One region of the Bradyrhizobium sp. LVM 105 genome, then DNA from elsewhere that is predicted to be linked to it. Evidence: predicted binding sites of a transcription regulator. Region 1 holds the regulator's gene; the other holds the start of a gene.
What was found. The regulator PhoB, encoded in region 1, activates phosphate uptake and scavenging genes when phosphate is short. The targets are predictions, from matches to a motif close to TGTCATNNANCTGTCAT.
Positions count from the first base shown of each region.

Region 2: the regulator PhoB is predicted to act here: its motif matches at 1,291-1,307, upstream of D6B98_RS05090 (UDP-2,3-diacylglucosamine diphosphatase).

Region 1 is NZ_QZMV01000003.1:609,325-612,732, reverse strand. It holds gene D6B98_RS12390 (aspartate aminotransferase family protein) at 1-408, opposite strand, end outside; gene D6B98_RS12385 (GcrA family cell cycle regulator) at 867-1,376, shown strand; gene phoB (phosphate regulon transcriptional regulator PhoB) at 1,613-2,326, opposite strand; gene phoU (phosphate signaling complex protein PhoU) at 2,341-3,057, opposite strand; gene pstB (phosphate ABC transporter ATP-binding protein PstB) at 3,069-3,408, opposite strand, start outside.
Region 2 is NZ_QZMV01000001.1:1,076,625-1,080,032, forward strand. It holds gene D6B98_RS05075 (Lrp/AsnC ligand binding domain-containing protein) at 1-71, opposite strand, end outside; gene thiD (bifunctional hydroxymethylpyrimidine kinase/phosphomethylpyrimidine kinase) at 238-1,038, shown strand; gene D6B98_RS05090 (UDP-2,3-diacylglucosamine diphosphatase) at 1,331-2,143, shown strand; gene D6B98_RS05095 (glycosyltransferase family 4 protein) at 2,157-3,215, shown strand; gene D6B98_RS05100 (threonine/serine dehydratase family protein) at 3,278-3,408, shown strand, end outside.

The DNA.
Region 1 (3,408 bases):
GCGGCCGTGGAAGGCGCCTTCGAAGGTGATGATGCGGTAACGTTCCGGATGCCCCTTGGAGAAGTGATGATGGCGCACCAGCTTGATCACGCCCTCCAGCGCCTCGGCGCCGGAATTGCAGAAGAACACGAAGTCGGCAAAACTCTCGTTGCACAGGCGCGCAGCAAGCTTCTCGCCGTCCGGGCTCTGGAACAGGTTCGACATGTGCCACAGCTTCGTCGCCTGCTCCTGCAACGCCTTGATCAGATGCGGGTGGCAATGGCCGAGCGCATTGACGGCGACGCCCGAGGTGAAATCGAGATAGCGATCGCCATTGGTCGCGATCAGCCAGCAGCCTTCGCCGCGTTCGAAACCGAGGTTGGCCCTGGCGAAAACGGGGAGCAAATGCGGGGCTGCGCTGTTAGTCATGACGGCCACTTGATGTTGCGGACGGTGTGAGGCGTGCTTTGCGCAACGCACCATTGACCGGCCCGGAAAACGAAACGTGCCGCCTTTTAAGGGCGGCACGCGCGACCATCTTAGGCCTGGTGAAACGGGTGTCAATGCCGCCCGGAAAGCCCCGCGAAACGCTGAATCCGTAGTCTTGCGGTGCCGATTTTGCGGGTTTTTCACCACGGAACATGTGGACGCGAGTCGGCGGACTCTTGCGCGGGAGTCACGCCATATTGTAGCGTTTGGACTGTCAGATACGACATCTCGTGCAGCAGTTCTGATCCCTTAAGTCCTCATGTACCGGCGTAAACGTTCGGGCGTCTTGAGCGCGCCCGGCGAGCCTTAAGGGATTCTGGCGGCACGGGTTTTTGAAGGCTTAGACAATCGCTGCGAAGGCCCCAGGATGGCAGCCGCGCGGCGAGGGAAAGGGTGCAATGACGGTTTTGACCTGGTCCGACGATCGCGTCGAGCAGCTGAAAAAGCTCTGGGAGGCCGGACTTTCGGCCAGCCAGATCGCAGCAGAGCTCGGCAATGTGACCCGCAATGCCGTGATCGGCAAAGTGCACAGGCTCGGCCTGTCCGGCCGCGCCAAGAGCCCTTCGTCGGCCGCGCCCCGGCCGCGCAAGGCGCGTCCCGCCCAGCACATGATGCGGGTGACCCGCCCCATCGCGCGCGGCAACACCGCGCTGGCGCAGGCCTTCGAGGTCGAGATCGAGGCCGAGCCCGTCACCTACGACAACGTGGTGCCGATGAGCCAGCGGCTGTCGCTGCTCGAATTGAACGAGGCGACCTGCCACTGGCCGGTCGGCGATCCCTCGAGCCCGGATTTCTTCTTCTGCGGCGGCAAGGCGCTGTCCGGCCTGCCCTATTGCGCCCAGCACTCGCGCGTGGCGTATCAGCCGGCAGCCGATCGCCGCCGCGCACCGGCGAAGCCCACGCGGTGAGCTCGCGGAATTAACTGATCGCCTAGACTGCAGCCGTCACACGATGACGGCTCCAATGACTCGGTGTCATCCCCGCGAACGCGGGGATCCATAACCACAGGGCGCAATTGTTGCGCGAGATGGTGACTCCGAGTCTTCGCCAAACCACGTCCTGTGGTTATGGGTCCCGGATCTGCGCTGACGCTTGTCCGGGACGACACGGAGAGTGCGGCTACAGCCGCTACACCCAACGCCTGCTAACCCGACGCCTGCTCCGCCTTGGCGAAGCGATCGTCCAGTGCGTAGCCGGCGCCGCGGACGGTGCGGATCGGATCCTGCTCGCGGCCGAGATTGAGCAGCTTGCGCAGGCGGCCGATATGGACGTCGACGGTGCGCTCGTCGATGTAGATGTCGCGGCCCCAGACGCTGTCGAGCAGCTGCTCACGCGAGAACACCCGGCCGGGATGCTCCAGGAAGAACTCCAGCAGGCGATATTCGGTCGGGCCGAGATCGATCGGGCGGCCCGAGCGCGCGACGCGGCGCTTGTCACGGTCGAGCTCGATGTCGCCATAGGCGAGCACGGTGGCGAGCCGCTCGGGACTGGCGCGGCGCAAGAGGCCCTTCACGCGCGCCAGCAGCTCCGGCACCGAGAACGGCTTGACGATGTAATCGTCGGCGCCGGTCGCAAGACCCCGCACCCGCTCGCTCTCCTCGCCGCGCGCGGTGAGCATGATGATGGGCAGCTGCTTGGTCTCGGGCCGGGTGCGCAGGCGCCGGCACAGCTCGATGCCGGAGAGGCCCGGCAGCATCCAATCGAGCACGATCAGATCGGGAATGTGCTCTTTGAGGCGGGTGTCGGCGTCGTCGCCGCGCATCACCGTCTCGACGTCATAGCCGTCGCCTTCGAGGTTGTAACGCAGCAGCTCGGTGAGAGCTTCCTCGTCCTCAACCACCATAATGCGTGCGCCCATGGTGTCGTCGCTCCTTAGGTATTCGGGATCGTCGTGGCGAAGTTCGTCATGTCGCCCTTCGGCCGCTTGTCGGTGATCGCCTGGCCCTCGATCATGTAGAACACGGTCTCGGCGATGTTGGTGGCGTGGTCGCCGATGCGCTCGATGTTCTTGGCGCAGAACATCAGATGGATGCAGAACGAGATGTTGCGCGGATCCTCCATCATGTAGGTGAGGAGCTCGCGGAACAACGAGGTGCAGATCGCGTCGACTTCCTCGTCGCCCTTCCACACCGCCATCGCCGCCGGCAGATCGTGCGCGGCATAGGCGTCGAGCACCGACTTGACCTGCTGCTGCACCAGGTCGGTCATGTGCTCCAGGCCGCGGAACAGCTTGAGCGGATGGAAGTCGGTCTCCAGCGCGGCGACGCGCTTGCCCATGTTCTTGGCGAGGTCGCCGATGCGCTCGAGATCGGTCGCAACCCGCATGGCGCCGACGATCTCGCGCAGGTCCACCGCCATCGGCTGGCGGCGGGCGATGGTGAGCACGGCGCGCTCCTCGATGCGCTTCTGCAGCGCGTCGAGATCGGCGTCGATGGCGACGACGCGCTGGCCGAGCGCGACATCGCGACGGATCAGCGCATCGACGGAATCGACGATCATGCGCTCGGCGATCCCGCCCATCTCGGCGACCAGGCGGGTGAGCTCCTGGAGGTCGGTGTCAAAGGCCTTTGCGGTATGTTCAGTACCCATATTGCGTCTCCTCAGCCGAACCGGCCGGTGATGTAGTCCTGCGTCCGCCGGTCGGTCGGCGACGTGAAGATCTTGCTGGTGTCGTCGAACTCGATCAGCTCGCCGAGATACATGAAGGCGGTCTTGTCGGAGACGCGCGCCGCCTGCTGCATGTTGTGGGTGACGATCGCGATCGTGTAGTTCTCGGACAATTCCTGGATCAGCTCCTCGACCTTGGCGGTCGAGATCGGGTCGAGCGCCGAGCACGGCTCGTCGAACAGGATCACCTCGGGCCGCACCGCGACGGTGCGGGCGATGCAGAGGCGCTGCTGCTGGCCGCCGGAGAGCGACAGGCCGGAGGCGTTGAGCTTG
Region 2 (3,408 bases), on a different contig from region 1:
TCGGCAAGCGCATTGGCCACCGTGTAGGACTGGCCGAGCTTGCATTTGATCTGGACGAAAAAAGGAACCATTGCGGGCACTCCGAAAGCGTATTCTTCCGGCTAATAGGCCAAACCCGGCACGATTTAGCAAGCGGACTTGCGAGCCGCCAGCTGCCGATCCGAGGCCTTGCCGGTGTTCTACGGTCGCGCTAGGACAGGCCATGGCGGTGTCCATTCCCAGCAAATGTGTCCGGCGATGACGACCCCGGTCGCACTCACCATCGCCGGCTCCGATTCGAGCGGCGGCGCCGGCATCCAGGCCGACCTGAAGACGTTTGCGGCGCTCGGCGTCTACGGCGCGTCCGTCATCACGGCCTTGACCGCGCAGAACACGCGGGGCGTCACCGGCATCCACGCCGTGCCGGCGGCGTTTGTCACCGAGCAGATCGATGCGGTGTTCTCTGATCTCGACATCGGCGCGGTGAAGATCGGCATGGTGGCCCAGGTCGCCAGCATCGACGCGATCGCAGCCGCACTGTCGCGCTGGTCGCCGGGGCACGTCGTGCTCGATCCCGTGATGGTGGCGACGTCAGGGGATCGGCTGCTCGCCGCCGAGGCCGTCAATGCGCTACGCACAAGACTGATACCGCTGGCGTCGGTGATCACGCCCAATCTGCCGGAGGCCGCCGCTCTGCTCGACGAGCCGGTCGCGGCGAGCGAGGCGGAGATCGAAGGCCAGGGGCGGCGCCTGCTGGCGCTCGGCTGCCATGCCGTCCTGATCAAGGGCGGGCACGGCACGGGTGCCGAGAGCATCGACTATCTCGTCGATGCCGACAACACGCTCGCGCTCACCGCGCCGCGGGTGGCGACCCGCAACACCCATGGCACCGGCTGCTCGCTATCCTCGGCGGTCGCGGCCGGGCTCGCCAAGGGCGAGGATCTGGCAAGCGCCGTGCGCAACGCCAAGACCTGGATCAGCGCGGCGATCGCCGCCGCCGACCGCTTCAGCGTCGGACACGGCCACGGCCCGATCCATCATTTTCACAGGTTCTACTGAGGCCGCCGCGCGCGGGAGCGCCGCCGCGGCGCACTTTGGGGGCACGCTAGCCCCACATCGTCATGGCCGGGCCTGTCCCGGCCATCCACGCCTTGCCACGCAGCACGAAGAACGTGGATGCCCGGGACAAGCCCGGGCATGACGATCACCTTCTGCGGCGCCGTGTCGCCTGATTGTCGCATGCGACTGATATTCGCAGGGAGGGCGAGGCTAGGCGTGATTCGTATCTGAAGGTGCCTCAAAGGTTCGATCGGTCATCCCCCTGTCACGGGACATTGTTACAGGCTGACGCATGGGAAGTTACGATGTGAGTGACGAGAGCCCCGAGCGGCGCTTTCGCACGTTGTTCATCTCCGACGTTCATCTCGGAGCCCGCGGTTCTCAAGCCGATCTTCTGCTGGACTTCCTGCGCTACCATGATGCCGACACGATCTATCTCGTCGGCGACATCGTCGACGGCTGGGCGCTCAAATCGAGCTGGCATTGGCCGCAATCCCACAACGACCTCGTCCAGAAGCTTTTGCGCAAGGCGCGCAAGGGTGCCAAGGTCATCTACATCCCCGGCAATCACGACGAGTTCCTGCGCAACTATTACGGCACGCATTTCGGCGGCATCGACGTGGTCGAGAACACCGTCCACACCGGCGCCGACGGCAAGCGCTATCTCGTCATCCACGGCGACATCTTCGATCTCGTGGTGCAGAACGCGCGCTGGCTCGCCCATCTCGGCGACAAGGCCTACGACTTCGCGATCCAGATGAATCGCTTGGTCAACTTCTTCCGCCGCTTGTTCAAGGTGCCCTATTGGTCGCTGTCGCAATGGGCCAAGCAGAAGGTCAAGAACGCGGTCAATTATATCGGCGCGTTCGAGCAGGCGCTTGCCGCCGAGGCGCGGCGCTACGACGCCGACGGCGTGATCTGCGGCCACATCCACTACGCCGTGATCCGCGACGAGGGCGACATTCGCTACATGAATTGCGGCGACTGGGTCGAGAGCTGCACCGCGCTCGTCGAGCATGACGACGGTCATTTCGAGATCATCACCTGGGCGGATCATTTGCAGAAGTCGGCGGCCGTCCCGCAGGTTGCAGCCAGAGCTGCATAACAGAGGCCGCCCGATGCGCATCCTGGTCGCGACCGACGCCTGGCACCCGCAAGTCAACGGTGTGGTTCGGACGCTGACCAAGCTCGCTGAGGCGGCCGAGGGGCTTGACGTCGAAGGTTCTGGCGTTGCGTTCACGTTCCTGACGCCGCAATCGTTCCGCACCTTCGCGATGCCGAGCTATCGCGACGTGCGGCTGGCGATGCCGCGCCCGGCGCGGATTGCCAGGCTGATCGAGGAGGCGCGCCCGGACAGCATCCACATCGCGACCGAAGGGCCGATCGGCCTGATGGTCCGCCGCTATTGCCGCCAGCGCCGGCTGCCGTTCACGACCAGCTTCCACACCCGCTTTCCCGAATATGTCCGCGCCCGCGTGCCGGTGCCGGGCTCGCTGATCTGGCGGGCGCTGCGCCGCTTCCATGCCCCCAGCCGTGCCGTAATGGCAGCAACACCTGCGCTCGCCGGTGAGCTGACCGAGCGCGGTTTCGACAATGTCATGCTGTGGCCGCGCGGCGTCGATACAAATGTGTTCCATCCGCGGGCCATCGACCTCTGCCTGCCGGCACCGGTGTTCCTGTCGGTCGGCCGCGTCGCGGTGGAGAAGAATCTCCAAGCCTTCCTCGACCTCGATCTGCCGGGCACGAAGGTGATCGTGGGCGACGGCCCGGCGCGCGCCGCGCTCGAAGAGGCCTATCCCGATGCGATCTTCCTCGGCGAGAAGCAGGGTGAGGCGCTGGCGGAAATCTATGCGGCGGCCGATGTGTTCGTATTCCCGAGCAAGACCGACACGTTCGGCCTGGTTCTGCTGGAGGCGCTGGCGAGCGGGCTGCCGGTCGCGGCCTTTCCGGTGAAGGGCCCCCGCGACGTGATCGGCAATGCCCCGGTCGGCGCCCTCGATCACGATCTGCGCAGCGCCTGCTTCGCGGCGCTCGACATCTCCCGGCAGGACTGTGTCGAATTCGCCGGCAACTACACCTGGGAAGCCTCGGCGAGGGCTTTTGTCGACAATATCCAGGCGGTGGGGGCTGTGCTGCCGGGCGGGGACGGCACGGAACAGCCGCGCTTCGTCGCCTAAAGGGAAGATTCCTCGCGCGGAGGTGTCTTGCCCGCGGCTCGATGGCCGCGATAAGGTCTGATATGACCGAACAGCTTCTCCCGATCGGCCCCGCCGACATCGATGCCGCAGCGCGCGTGATCGCGCCCTACGCCATCCGCACCCCGCTGTTGTCCTTTCCGGTGCTCAACGAGCGGGTTGGCGCGAAAGTCTT